One region of the Sporosarcina sp. P18a genome, then DNA from elsewhere that is predicted to be linked to it. Evidence: riboswitches for the same ligand, from Rfam matches in the RefSeq annotation. Region 1 holds a riboswitch; each other region holds the start of a gene.
What was found. A riboswitch is a leader RNA that binds a small molecule or an ion and turns the genes downstream of it on or off. The one in region 1 is predicted to bind cobalamin.
Positions count from the first base shown of each region.

Region 2: it holds a riboswitch for cobalamin, as region 1 does, so the genes downstream of both, CSV75_RS09040 (ABC transporter substrate-binding protein) here and CSV75_RS10860 (hypothetical protein) in region 1, are expected to answer to the same signal.
Region 3: it holds a riboswitch for cobalamin, as region 1 does, so the genes downstream of both, CSV75_RS13740 (hypothetical protein) here and CSV75_RS10860 (hypothetical protein) in region 1, are expected to answer to the same signal.
Region 4: it holds a riboswitch for cobalamin, as region 1 does, so the genes downstream of both, CSV75_RS09420 (ribonucleoside-diphosphate reductase subunit alpha) here and CSV75_RS10860 (hypothetical protein) in region 1, are expected to answer to the same signal.

Region 1 is NZ_PDYQ01000003.1:244,107-247,915, reverse strand. Features, by position in the region: gene CSV75_RS10875 (EutN/CcmL family microcompartment protein) at 1-248, shown strand, start outside; gene CSV75_RS10870 (BMC domain-containing protein) at 223-564, shown strand; gene mdh (malate dehydrogenase) at 625-1,575, shown strand; gene CSV75_RS16320 (hypothetical protein) at 1,953-2,123, shown strand; cobalamin riboswitch at 2,291-2,467, shown strand; gene CSV75_RS10860 (hypothetical protein) at 2,642-3,809, shown strand, end outside.
Region 2 is NZ_PDYQ01000002.1:320,870-324,678, forward strand. Features, by position in the region: gene CSV75_RS09030 (adenosylcobinamide amidohydrolase) at 1-401, opposite strand, end outside; gene CSV75_RS09035 (FecCD family ABC transporter permease) at 404-1,396, opposite strand; gene CSV75_RS09040 (ABC transporter substrate-binding protein) at 1,389-2,375, opposite strand; cobalamin riboswitch at 2,516-2,642, opposite strand; gene argS (arginine--tRNA ligase) at 2,978-3,809, opposite strand, start outside.
Region 3 is NZ_PDYQ01000006.1:64,680-68,488, forward strand. Features, by position in the region: gene CSV75_RS13730 (GNAT family N-acetyltransferase) at 1-197, shown strand, start outside; gene CSV75_RS13735 (MATE family efflux transporter) at 194-1,537, shown strand; cobalamin riboswitch at 1,686-1,875, shown strand; gene CSV75_RS13740 (hypothetical protein) at 2,123-2,347, shown strand; gene CSV75_RS13745 (ABC transporter permease) at 2,396-3,809, opposite strand, start outside.
Region 4 is NZ_PDYQ01000002.1:401,228-405,036, forward strand. Features, by position in the region: gene CSV75_RS09415 (flavodoxin) at 1-330, opposite strand, end outside; gene CSV75_RS09420 (ribonucleoside-diphosphate reductase subunit alpha) at 318-2,540, opposite strand; cobalamin riboswitch at 2,700-2,875, opposite strand; gene CSV75_RS09425 (alanine/glycine:cation symporter family protein) at 3,142-3,809, opposite strand, start outside.

The sequences.
Region 1 (3,809 bases):
CAGGGCTTAAACTGTTAATCATCCAGCCAATTGATGCATACGGAAATAATATACAGTCGCATATGGTCGCGGCAGATCGGATTGGAGCAGGGGTTGGTGACGAGGTCCTCATTACGAGTGGCGGTTCTTCACGCTTTATTTTACCGAAAGAAAACCCGATCCCAATCGACGCGGTCATTATTGGTATTATCGATTCAACAGAAGTGAAAAGAGGTGATATACATGAGTCAAGCGATCGGAATGATTGAGACAAAAGGATTGATTGGATCGATTGAAGCGGCAGACGCAATGGTGAAAGCATCCAACGTGGAGTTGGTATCACAGGAGATGGTCGATGGTGGAATTGTTACGGTCATCGTTCAAGGTGATGTTGGAGCAGTTCAGGCAGCTGTTGACGCAGGTCGCGACGCAGCAGCGCGTGTAGGTGAATTACTAGGTGCGCATGTAATACCGCGTCCCGATGATTCAGTGTATGGCATGGTGAAACCCCTAGTGTCGACTACTCCAGAAATTCCGCAAGTTAAGAAACTGGCAGAAGCGAAGAAGGCACCGAAGAAAGACTGAGGAATAGGTGTGCTATAAGTGCATTCCTCATATTGAAGTCTATATAAAGGAGTGTTTTTCATGGCTTTCAAACGACATAAAATTGCAGTCATCGGAGCTGGTCACACGGGCTCTACGGCTGCATTGATGGCTGCACAGAAAGAATTAGGTGACATTGTCTTGGTTGATATCCCGGATCTTTCCAATCCGACTAAAGGGAAAGCACTGGATCTTCTTCAGACGAGTCCTGTACAACAATTTAATTCCCGTATTACAGGTACATCCAATTACGAGGATATTGAAGGCGCCGCAATGGTTATCATTACAGCAGGTGTTGCACGTAAACCAGGTATGAGTCGAGATGATTTAGTTGCAACCAATGCAAAGATTATGCGTTCTGTTTCCGAACAAGTGAAACGTTACGCGCCAGACAGTACCGTGCTGATTTTAAGTAATCCAGTTGATGCGATGACATATGTATGTTATAAAACAACTGGCTTTCCTAAAAACCGCGTAATTGGACAATCAGGCGTGCTTGATACTGCGCGTTTCACTACGTTCATCTCGGAAGAACTAAATATATCCGTAGAGGATATTTCGGGCTTTGTACTTGGTGGACACGGAGATGATATGGTTCCACTTGTACGTTATTCGTACGCCGGCGGCATTCCATTGGATAAGATTATCTCGAACGAACGGCTAGAAGCAATTGTGGAGCGCACTCGAAAAGGCGGTGGTGAGATCGTCTCACTACTAGGTAACGGTAGCGCTTATTACGCACCGGCAGCGGCTTTGGTTGAGATGGCTGAAGCAATTATTAAAGATAAGAAACGAATTATGCCGTCCATTGCTTATTTAGAGGGCGAATATGGATATCAAAACATTTATTTAGGCGTACCCACTGTTCTCGGGGGCAATGGTATCGAGAGTGTGATTGAACTTCCGTTAACAAAGGAAGAACAAATAGCACTCGACAAGTCAGCTGACTCTGTCAGAGCAGTCATCGACATTTGCGAAAAGCAAATGTCCTAATCACTACGGATCTCTCTAAGTCGTAAAGAGGACTTAGGGAGATTTTTTTGTATAAAAAGTTATAAGGTCGTGTTTTAGTCATTAAATGATAGAGAAGTCATAGGTTCTTCTCGAAAATCTACAAATGTTAACAGGGAATTACAACTTTTATATTTACAATTATTTATTTGGGTGGTACAATAAACAGAATTCACTGAATTATAAAGTATGTCTGTAGTATATTTACTCGGGGATATATATAAAGAATTCCTTCCTTTTGACTTCGTAATGTAAGCGCTGTCAAATGGGCAATTATCATTAAATGCCGAAAAAAATGTTCTTTTATTCCCCGGCAAGGCATATACTACGAAAAATACAAAATCCAGGAGGTAATTCTTATGAAAAACAACAACTATCAGAACAATTCATCACTACCGGAGCAGAACGAAACATTCTATTTAATCACAGGCTACTCGGAGAATGGTTTCATCCACGGAATCACGTGGGAAGAAGCATATGTTCAAGGATTGGCGGAGTGCGGCTGTCTATGCGGTCAACAACTAATGTAAGTAATGAAGAACACTCTACACGGGGTGCCTAGCACAAAACGATTGTGGACGTACTCACAATGTTTTTTGCATAGGTACCCTATTTAGTTATGTCATGATTCTTCTAATGCATACAAACGCTACCACCCACTATGTTATCCATGATAAAATGATAGCAATAAAATAAATGAGTTTGCACGATGCGCTGGTACCTATCAAGGTATAAAAGGGAATCCGTCAACCGGAGCTGTCCCCGCAACTGTATACACGGACGACCGCTAGAATTAGCCACTATGGAGACATGGGAAGGAACTTGCGGAAGGATGAAGTGAAGCCAGGAGACCTGCCACGTATCGAAAAAGCGACACTTTCTTCGGGGGTTGAGGAGTGGAAGCAAAAAAGGTATCTACATCTATGCATTTTTGTGTGTAGTATATTAAAGCTGCCTGACTTTGTTTCCTCATTCACAACTATTGCAATCATTTTGCCGAAGAGGCGGAATGATTGTTTTTTTGTTGTTTACGAAAGGAGACCGCGACATGAGAGTAGTGGAAAAGATAACCGAACGGGCACTATTGCAGTTATTGTATAAACAAGTAGAACAACAGCGTGGAGGGCCTGCGTTTTCGGGATTTCATCAAGTAGTAAAGAAATTGTTACAGGATGGGTTATACGATCGATGGATCTATGATTATTCAGTAACCGAAATCAAATGGCTTGGCTTACAGATTGTTGCTGAACGTGACCAATTGATCCCTTCTGCACTGTTGCAACCATATATGAATGAGTTTGTAACATCCAATTATTGTGATAAACAGATAGGTCTGCCTCAGGAGAGATTGATGCTCATAGCAATGGCCGCCATGCAACATGAAACTGTTCAGCGTCTGCGGAAAGTACAGGAAGCATATTGGATACTGAGCCAAGGCTATGTGACGTTACCAGCTGAAGTGATGTCGTTCTTCGATAAAGCATTCTATCAGCGAAAGACAAGAGTCCAACAATATACTATGGATATTTCCGACAATGGAATCACATCATTTTTATCAAGCGAGATAAAAGAAAAGCATATATGTATACCCGATTATTTTATGGAACAAGTACAAGCGTGCGGCTCTTGGAGTATATTTGAAGCTGAACAAGTAGAACGCGTTTTTGGATGTTCGCTTAGCCACTTCAATAGGGAAAGATTTCTTCATGCCACTGACGGTCTTACTATTGACTATAAAGAAATCTCAGCTATCGGTTTGATGAAACAGCTGCTTGAAAGTGAAGGTATTGTAGTGCATTTTTACAATAAAGAAAGACAAGAAAAAGCAGCATTATCCTCATATATTCAATTGCCGAATGTAATGCAGGAGACGGAGCTGGCACGTACATGTACCATACTTGTACCTTTGCTGAACGGCATTGAGAGTTTATGGGGACATGCTTTACGGGTTGAAGTGGCGGGGTGGGAAATCGCTATAGCTGACCAGAAAATTGATTTGCATTCAAAGAAGGCTCTTCTGTTTATTGAAGAAGTAGCGAGAGAAATAAACCACTACTTGAACGTAGCATCCTGTGAAAGCGGAATGCAAACACCTTTGCGCAAAGCAGCCACAGTTATGCATCGATCGATCAACGAGGCGACAAAACACCAGCAAACCGCAATGATCAATCGGGTAATTGCAGAACAGCGCCATACCGATCAAGGAGGTTCTGTTA
Region 2 (3,809 bases), on a different contig from region 1:
GTATTTTCGTATCGCGTGACACCTGTATAATTCATCGCTTCTTGTACTGCTTGCTCGTCAAACTCCGACCAACTTGAAAAAATTCCGGTCTGATACGGATAACGACCTAGCGCGACGGTGTCTTTGACGCTATGGGAAAACGCATGGGCATGAAGCTGTGGCAAGACCGCTACTTGCTGTGCGAATTGTTTCTGCGTATAGGCACCAGAAGGCTTTCCGGCAATCATTACCCTACCGCTTTGTTTCGGCAAAATCCCCGATATAATTTTCAGTAATGTAGATTTCCCGCTGCCGTTCGGCCCTAAAATCCCGAGAACTTCTCCTTTTTCCACGTGGAACGACACATTTCGCACAATCGGTTCTCTTCCGTAACCCCCAGACAAATTGTCCACTTGCAACATCTTCACATCGCTCCTTTTCTACGTTGTTTGTAAAAGATATAGGCAAACACCGGAGCGCCAATGAATGCGGTAATGACACCGACCGGTAATTCAGCCGGTGAAATAATCGTTCGTGCTATGAGATCGCAAATAATCAATAATGAAGCACCGTTACATAATGATAACGGCAATACGTGACGGTGATCAGAGCCCCATAACATACGTGTCATATGCGGGACCACTAGGCCAACGAAGCCGATTGTCCCAGATACGGCAACAGCGGAACCAGTTAATACCGAACCACCAAGCAAAATCATCAATTTACGCTGTTTGACATTGACTCCAAGATGATGCGCGCGTTCTTCACCGAATAATAAAGCGTTCAATTCACGGCGATTAAGCCATAGCATAAATGTGCCGATGATAAAAAACGGCAGGACCATCAGAATATAATTCCAGCCGCGCATCGATACGCTACCAAGCAGCCAACCGACGATCTGACGAAGTTCTTCTTGCGTTAACGCGATCATCAGCGACAGCACAGAGCCAAGAAATGAACCAAAAATGATTCCTGTTAAAATGATCGTCTCCATTTTCATCGACCGGTCGACCATTCGAGCAAAACCGATCACTAAAAACATCGTGATTGCGGCACCCATCATACTAAATACAGGTAAGGTGAACGCGCCAAGAACCGGCAGCGATATACCAAAAAAGAGTGTGATCACGGCGCCGACAGAGGCACCGGATGACACTCCGAGGGTGTAAGGATCAGCTAACGGGTTTTTCAAAAGCCCTTGGAACGCGGCTCCTGATATAGCCAGTGAGGCACCGACAATTCCGGCCAGCAACACACGTGGCATACGGATCTTCCACAAAATATTACTCGCGGTCGCATCCGATTGATTCCATAGCGTCTCTATTGGTATTTTCACTGTACCGATCGATACGCCGAGCCAGATTGCCACAAGGAGCGTGGCAATCGACACGACATAGGCGAGCGCAGTTTTATTCACCGAATACCTCAGGATAGACTGCTTTCGCAAACGATTCTAATCCGTCAGCCAAACGCGGACCTGTACGGCTTGTAATATCTTCATCCAGTTGAATGACTCGATCTTCTTTGATCGCAGTAACTGCATCAAACCCGTCACGCGTCTTAATATTTTCTACAACGTTTGGAACATAGCTATATATTGCCAAAATTACATCCGGATTTTCATCTACAATCGTTTCAGGACTGATCATAATCCAACCTTCTTCTGTCACGATGTTTTCAGCATTGATCATATCCAAAAACTGTTGTGGGAAAGTTCCTTTTCCTGCCGTGTAAATTTCAGGTGCATCGGAGTTTTCAATAAACACGCGCTTCTTGTCCGTAATGTCCGCTGCTTTCTTTTCGATATCAGCGACTTTCGTTTTCATATCTTCAACGATTTGATTCGCTTCCACATTTTTGTCCATAACTTTACCAATCAATTCAATCGTTTCATATGTCTCTTCAAATGTTCCTGCATTCTGTATAACGATCACAGGGATGCCTGCGTCACGAATCTGATTCAATCCTTCTTCATTCGAACCCAACATCATTTCATGTGCGAACACCGCTTCCGGTTGCAATGAAATCACTTTTTCTATGTTGACCGTAAAATCCCCTACTGTATCAAGCTCCGTTACTTCTTCAGGATAGTCATCGTTTTCTGTTACTGCGATGACTTTATCCCCTGCACCAATCCCGAATAATATTTCCGTGTTGCTTGGAAGTAATGAAATGACAGTTTCTGGCACTTTTTCAAATGTAACTTCTTTGCCAATCGCATCTGTCAGAGTGTATGGATAACTCGTTGTATCCGTTGATGCTTGTTCTGTTTTCGTTTCTTCGCCAGCTTGATTTTCATTTGCTGGTGTTTCTTCTTTTGCACTATCGCTTCCACATGCTGCGAGTAGTAGTACCGCGAGCATTGCTGTCAGCAGTAGTTGTAAAAACTTCTTCATGTGTGCTCCTCCTTTAATATGTGTGTTGCATTACGCAAGTCGCAGACACGAAAAAATCCTTCGATCATTCGAAGGATTAGGTGGGATGAAATCAGGACGTGACTTCTTCCATTACACCTATCCTCGTAGGTTGCTGCGGAACTTCATTTTCTAAAAAGGCAGGTGACCTGGCTTGTGCATAGCACGTACAGTGGCGGGACCGCATCGGATTTGAACCGATTTCACTTTTCATCTCTAGTATTGAGAACCTTTTAGAAGATATGTAATTATGCTTTATTATAGCGGTAATAGTGAGGGTTGTACAGGGCGGTGCTGATCTTTCAAAAGTCATCCCCACTTCCTACCTGTTCTTGTGGTGGTAGGTTGAACCGCGCTAAAACTGGAATAGACCGCGCATTTCGTGTTTAACACCGCGCAATTACTCTATGTAACCGCGCTAATCGTTGAGTGATCCGCGCTATTATGATGTGTAACCGCGCCGAACTGCTTGAAGATCGCGCTATTGGGATATTTCGTTGCATTTGATGAAACTTTGACAGGCAGTACTTCCAAAGACATAAAAAGCCAAGCAGTAAATAATCTGCTTGGCCGTTTTCGATATATTACATTCTTTCCGGTGCTTCAACGCCAACTAATTTCAACGCGTTCGCGATCGTCGTTTTAGTTGCTGTGATCAAAGCCAAACGCGCCTCGGACAGGTCTTTATTTTCCGGGTCGAGCACTTTATTCGCATTGTAGAAACTATGGAATGTAGCTGCGAGTTCTTGAATATAAGTTGTCACGCGGTGCGGTGCGCGCATGCGAGCTGAGTCGCTGATAAGTCTCGGGAAATCTCCAAGCTTCTTCAGTAGCTCCAATTCTTTCTCATCTTGCAACAGCGTGACGTTTTTCGTTGACGCTTCCACGTTCTGTTCTTTTGCCTGACGTAGGATTGAACAGATACGTGCGTGCGCGTATTGTGCGTAATAGACAGGGTTTTCATTGGATTTGGATACCGCCAAATCTAAATCGAAGTCCATTTGTGCGTCTCCTGAGCGCATCGCAAAGAAATACCGTACAGCGTCTAGTCCGACTTCTTCTACAAGTTCACGCAATGTGACCGCTTTTCCTGTGCGCTTGCTCATTTTGAATTTTTCTCCGTCTTTATAGAGCTGAACCATTTGCGCCACTTCTACTTCGAGCGTATCGCGGTCATAACCTAGCGCCTGGATTGCTGCTTTCATACGTGGAATATACCCGTGGTGGTCTGCTCCCCAAATATTGATCAGTTTATCAAATCCACGACTCAGCTTGTCTTGGTGATAGGCAATGTCCGGTGTTAAGTACGTGAATGAACCGTCTTGCTTGATCAATACACGGTCTTTATCGTCACCAAATGTAGTGGAGCGGAACCAAGTCGCGCCGTCTTCTTCATAGACATGGCCATTTTCACGA
Region 3 (3,809 bases), on a different contig from region 1:
TCCTAACACTTCTACTTACCAGAATGGAAGAAAAATATCAATGTGACAAGATTTATTTAAGTATTTATCCAGATAATAAAGCAGCACAACACTTATATGAAAAGTTCGGATTTAAGTTAAATGGACAAATTGATGATTTGGGTGAATTCCCTTGTCTTATCATGGAGCTTGACCTTCAAAGGAGTCCTTTGCAGTGAGCTTTTCACCCAAGTTAAATCTATTGGATACGGAGCCAGTAGGACGTATCTTTTTACGGTACTTAATACCGTCAACTATCGGTATGTTGCTGATGGCAATCAATATTGTAGCGGACGGCATCATGGTCGGTAATCGATTAGGTGCAGAAGCATTAGCGGGAGTCGGAATTTCGGCTCCCGTTTATACGATTTTTTTTGCTATTTCCCTATGGATCGGTATAGGCGCCGCCACGAAATACTCGATGGCAATGGGTTCCAAAGATGTGCTGAAAGCTCGTTCGATTTTCACACATGCAATTTTCTCCATTTTCTTATCCACCATTATAGTAGGTTTAACCGCTTTTATTTATAGGGATCCGTTAGCTTATGCACTTGGAGCCAATACGACCACTTTCCCTTATGTTTCACAATATTTATTTGTCATTCTACTATTTGGCTTTATCTTTACTGTAGAAAACACCTTTAGTATTTTCGTACGCAACGATGGAGCACCGAATCTTTCAATGGCTGGGCTAATTGTGACATCTGTCGTTAACATCGTCCTGAATTATATATTCTTATTTATTTTTGATTACGGTGTTGCCGGTGCTGCATCCGCCACCATTATTGCATCATTCATAGGTATGCTAGTACTCGCAACCCACTTCTTAAAAAAGAACAATAACTTGAAACTGATTCGCTTGAAGTTTAATAAAAAGCTGTTTCTAGCCATTCTACTTGTTGGATTTCCGAGCTTCCTTTCCGAGCTAGGGATCTCTTTCTTTACCATTACACATAATATCGCGTTCGAACGGATGGCCGGCACGGAAGGTGTTGCGGCCTTCTCTATTTTGAACTATGTACACAGTGTCATGCTCATGCTGTTCCTTGGAATGGGTGGTGCGATTCAGCCACTTATCAGTTATTATCAAGGCTCCGGCAACCAGGCAAGGATGAGGGAAACTGTAAAAAAGGCCACTCTCACCGTTGTCATGGCAGGTGCTGTGTTCTTCCTTGTCGGTCAATTCGCGGCAAGCCCTATCGTATCGATCTTCGAGGACTTCCCACAAGCCGTAAGAGATTTGGCTACTACAGGAATTAATTTATTCTTCTTTGCTTATTTATTTACAGGTACGAACTTTGTCATGATGACCTATTATCAGTCTATCGGCAATGTACGGATGGCAACTTGGATCACAGCTTCACGCGAAATTATCATTATGTTGATTTTCTTAATGATTTTACCTCGCTTCTTTGGATTGAACGGTATTTGGTTATCTATTCCAGCGTCTGAGTTTGTCGTGTTTGTAGGTGTTTTCATATATCAACGAAACGCTACACGGCATTCTTTAATTGGGTAGACTTTAAGCCATAGAATAGGCCGGAAACATAAATCGTTGTTCCAAGTAGCGCGACCCGTAGGATTAGGGTGTGTTCGTCATGTAGTGGAGGATGCTGTACTATTTTTGTTCCTTTCTAAATAAGAGTGATATACTAAAAGGGCAACTGAATATCGTGTTAGAGATAGGTGCGTTTATTTTCTTAAACGCTTAAAAGGGAAATCGGTGAAAAACCGATGCTGTCCCGCAACTGTGAGTTGGAGTATAATTCGTTACCACTGTTTCACCGCAAGGGAAATGGGAAGGTGAATTATACGATGAAAACGAGCCAGGAGACCTGCCTAGATCAGTACACACCAATACCCTACGCGGATAGGAGGTGTCAAGTGCGGCTTATGAAAAATCATACACAAGCCGACGTACGAAAAAACGGAATCAGGACATTCTTTAGGAGGCTTCGATATAGTTTCTGTCGATCCAACGTAAATGTTTTTCCTGCCGAACCGTTTAATTCGTCATGGCTTCCCACTTAACATCCTTCCAGGTATTTACTGGATGGATGTTTTTTATGTCAACGAACTAATACAAACACGATGAGGAGAATGAATGATGTGCAATCAAACTATTAACGACTTTACAAACTTATTAAAGGACACATTGATGTCGGAACGTGTGGGTACTCACTCTACCCCCCTTCCTATATTGGTGAAAGATGTAAAGAAACAAATTTCCGAAGATCATACCTACAACTCAGCAGAAAAAGCTAAACAATTGGCTAATTTAGATAAAGCATATCAAATCGTAGTAGCTGAATTAGTAGGTAGTAATTAATTCATAATAAAATCCCCCTGTCCTTGCCTTGTCAGGGGGATTAATCTGTTATAGAGAATCTTTAATCACACGCTTATAATTCCACACGGAAAGCAAACCAAATATTGAATATAGTGCTGTGTAGATTAACATTATGATAATCGTTGGTGTCAGCATTTCAGTACCGAATAAAAACCAGCCGGATTTTACAGCAAAATAGCTATGTAAGAGACCGACGACTAATGGAATACCGAAATTAAATAACTGCTTTCGTTGAATCCCTTTCAGTAAATCCGTTTGTGTATAGCCTAGTTTACGAAGAATAGTGTAGTTCGACTTTTCATCTTCACTTTCGTCCATCTGTTTAAAGTATAAGACGCAGCCAGACGTAACAAGGAAAGCAAGGCCAAGGAATCCCACGATGAACATGATCATGCCAGCACTTTGCATCTGTTTCGTTCTTTCCTCAAGCTTTGATTCATGCCCTGCCCATTCGTTTATTCCCAACACATTAAATAGTTCATTCGCTTTTTCGAGATCATTTTCATTAGTAATATCCACTCCATGATACTCAGTGAATTCAGGCGTTATGGAAGGGTCTTTATCTACATTCATTTTCTGGAACACCCGATCATCCACTACCGCGACAACAAAACCATAAGCTACACGCGTTGGAAGAACAGCTACTCTTTCCGTCCCTTTCAGTGTCAGATCATACATATGCTCTTTGCCTTGAAATACGATTTGCTGATCCGCTTGGAATTTCATAAAGTTTTCCGTCAAACTATCGGAGTTAACGAAGAGCAATTGCTTTTCTTCTACGTCTATCTCCGACAATACTTCATCACTTATGACAATCATCTGCATATCGGTGTAACTCATCTCTTGACTTTCTCCGCCTGGAATAGATAGAACTCTCGATAAATCAACAGGCATAGTCAATAGATCAATAGCTGATTCCGTATAGGCAATACCTTCAGTTTCAAGTGACTGTGTGAATTCCACTGCGCGTGTAGTATCCGGAATGGTAAAGTCGGCGGGAATCGTACGCTCTACTGACTTTTCTACTGAGTAATACGATATATAACTTAATGAAAGTAATGCTATGGATAGTGCAGATAAAGATGTAATAATCATTAATAAAAGAGAATTGGATCTCATTCGAAACATAATCGAAGAGAGTGATAGCACGTCGTTAACGTTCAGATATCCTCCTTTGCGTTTACGAATCAAGTTAAAGATAAAGCTGACAGATCCTTTATAAAATAAATAGGTGCCTACGATCACAGAAGCTAGTATGACGATCATCACTAGAAATAGCTGATTTCCAAGAAATACACTACTAAATAATCGGGATGATAAATAATAGCCGAATACAATGAGGAGAATACCGAACACACCAATGACCGCCTGAAACACTGTCATCTTTCTCACCCGCTGTTGCGTCACGGTCGTCACACGAAACAAAGACAATATACTATGA
Region 4 (3,809 bases), on a different contig from region 1:
TGAATGATAGAATTTTGCCAGCTTGTCTGCGGCTTTACAAAATAATTCATCACCGCCAAACTGTGTATCCCCTGTGCCAAAGACATAGACAAGCTCGGGTTTATAGCCGACGTCCGCCACGAAATCTTTGACTTCATCCGGCGTTGCACCTTTTTCCCATGTGAATGAACCGATGCAAAACACGTCGTATTTTTTAATATCAGGGATGACACCGATGCCGATACGATGTGTATCGACTTCGACGCCTTCACTTTGTAGACTGTTCATAATCAATTCCGCTACTTCCTGCGTGTTGCCACTCCAGGATGCATAGGCGATCAAGAATGACACCACTCGCACTCCTCAATCTCAGCTGCAGTTGAACGCATATAGTACGTGGTTTTCATGCCCGATTTCCATGCCTGCAAGTGCAAGTCCAAAATAACAGATGCGCGGATGGAGTTTGGTACATAAATATTGAATGAAATCGACTGATCGATGTGTTGCTGACGAGCGGCGTTTTGCTTGATCGACCAGCGCTGATCAACGATGTAAGCAGAACGACGGTAGATGTCATACGTGTTGTGGTTCAAATCCGGTGCAATGACCGGTAATTTATAGTCTTTCTTCTCTTCATGGTAGAACGGCTTGAATACTGGATCGATCGATGCTGTGGAACCTGCGATAACCGATGTCGAACTGTTCGGTGCGACTGCCATTAAGTAGCCGTTACGCATACCGTTTATTGCTACATCCATGCGTAGTTCACGCCATTTATTTGAATCGTATTCGCGTTGCTCGAAGTATTCACCAGTTTGCCAGTCCGATCCATCAAATAATGGATACGCGCCTTTTTCTTTTGATAACTCCATTGAGGCTTTAATTGTCAAATACGCGATATTTTCATATAGCTCGTCTGCGAAATCCACCGCTTCGTCCGATTCCCACTGAATGTTTTTCAACGCGAGTAAATGGTGCCAGCCGAATGTGCCGAGTCCAATTCCACGGTAGCGTGCATTGGTGCGTTGCGCTTGTACAACTGGGATTTGGTTCTGATCGATGACATTGTCGAGCATACGCACTTGAATTTTGATCAAACGGTCTAGCACATCTGCTGTCACTGCTCTTCCAAGGTTAATCGATGACAGATTACATACAACGAAATCGCCTGGCTTCGTGCGTGTAACGATCATATCGTCTTCTAGTGTTACGGATTCATGTGTACTAGCTGACATATTTTGTAATATTTCCGAACACAAATTACTAGAATAAATCATACCTTCATGCTTATTCGGATTCATGCGGTTTACCTCGTCGCGATAGAACATGAATGGTGTTCCCGTCTCCAGCTGGCTACGCAAGATACGTTTCATGATTTCAATCGCGGAAACCGTCTCTCGTGATAAATCTTCATTACGGACGCATTCTTCATACTTCTCGCGGAATGTTCCTTGTCCTTTTCTTTCATCATAGAAGTCTTCCAATGAATAGCCCATTTTCGTGCGGACTTCATGTGGATCGAATAAATGCCAGTCTTCACGGGACTCGACTTTCTCCATGAACAAGTCTGGCAAGCAAACGCCTGTGAAAATGTCATGTGCACGTAAACGGTCATCGCCGTTATTGAGCTTGAGATCGAGGAATGTGAAGATGTCTTGATGCCATACGTCGAGATAAACGGCTACGGCACCTTGACGTTGACCGAGTTGATCGACACTGACTGCCGTATTGTTCAGTTGTTTGATCCATGGAAGAACACCGCTTGACGCGCCTTCGAAACCACGAATCGATGCACCGCGGGAACGAACTTTCCCCATATAGACACCGATACCACCACCAAATTTCGACAAGTTCGCGATATCAGTGTTGCTGTTGTAGATCCCTTGTAAGGAATCATCCACTGTATCGATAAAGCAACTGGATAGCTGACCGTGCATCTTGCCTGCATTCGATAATGTAGGTGTCGCTACTGTCATGTATAAATTGCTCATCGCCCAGTATGCTTCGCCAACTTTATGAATGCGGTCTACTGTTTCGTCTTGCATTAGCGTCATCGCGATGATCAACCAGCGCTCTTGCGGCAGCTCCACTGGCTGTTTTTTAAAGTTTACGGTTACGTATCGGTCTACCAATGTTTTCAAACCGATATATGTGAATAATAGGTCACGAGAAGGATCGAGTAGTTTACCGATTTCCTGAAGCTCATCCAGGCTATATTTCTCTGTCAGAACGGATGTATATAAACCTTGTTCCACCAAGCGTTCTACATTTTTCGCAAAGTCGGTATAAACATCTGCCCCGCGCAATGCTTGTTGCTTTGCATAGACGTCGAATAAATAAATACGTGCAGCTACAAACGTCCAATACGTATTCGCTTCATCAATACGGCTTAAAGACTCTAGTACCATCGCGTTTGTCCATTCAGTTGCCGTGCTAGCTGGGTGGCGCTCCTGGAATTTCTCACTCGCTTCGATTAACGGCACCATTTGTTTCTTGCCGAATTCTTCTTGTAAGTTTTCCAACACTAGATTAAGTCCCTTAGTTTCTTGAATAATAGCCATGATATCCGCTCCCTTTAGTTAATTAATTCGGTTATGTACTAAATAAAAAAACTCCCAATAAAATCGGGAGTCGTCAATTGACGCTTAGTAGATCGCGGAAAGTTTTAGGCAGACTGAAATAAGACTGCTTTGTGCTTTCACTCTCCAACCCCGAAGAATGTTTTGCTGAGATGACTGGCAGGTCTACTGGCTGGCACATCGTTCTTCCATCTTTCCTTCCCGCCGAAGCAGTGGTTTTATAAGATAGTCGTCCGTGCCCTCAGTTGCGGGGGCAGCTCCGTTAGTGGCGGATTCCCTTTTAAACGTGGTGGGTACCAATTCATCTGTTTGCTGTTATACACTATATATAGTGTGTCGATTCATATATAACCCTAACATGTTGTGTTCAAACATGCAAAACAAAAATCGAACCGAAGTTCAGAATCCTTCTTCTGAACTACGATTCGACTTTTGTTATTCAGTATTTTATAGTATATCAAACTTTTTACTTCTTGACTAAATAGTTTGTGTGGAGAAGGGATTTCCGCTGCAATCCTAATTTATACATGGTAATAAGTTAAAGATTAAAAATCATATCCCTAACATCCACAAACCACCTCTATTACAAACGATCTTCTGGTTTTTCCGCTGTCTCTTCCCAACATTCTGCGCCTTTTAATTCAGGGATGCTGGCTGATTTGAAGACAGGGTTTCTGCCGGCTTTACGTTGTTTAGTGAAGTCGTCAAGTACTTTAAAGGCAATTTTACCAAGTAGTAGAATGACGATTAAGTTAATGATGGCCATTAGTCCCATGAATAGGTCGGCCATATCCCATACAACTTGTACTTTTGCGATTGCACCGAAGTATACCATGACAAGTACGAGAACTTGATAGATTCGTTTCCATACGATGTTAGCATGAATGAATTCAATATTTGTTTCGCCATAATAATAATTTCCGATGATGGAACTAAAGGCGAAGAACATGATAGCACCGGCAATGAAGTATGGTGCCCATGCGCCTACTTGTACGGCCATGGAATTTTGTGTCAAGATGATACCGTTTGTTTCACCTGTTTGATACAATCCGCCGAGCAAAATGATGAATGCTGTCGCAGAACAGATGATGATGGTATCGAAAAACACACCTAGACTTTGTACCAATCCTTGTTTTGCCGGATGCGATACGTTCGCTGTAGCAGCTGCGTTTGGCACACTACCCATACCTGCTTCATTGGAGAAGAGACCGCGACGTACACCTTGCATCATGGCCATTCCGATTCCGCCAC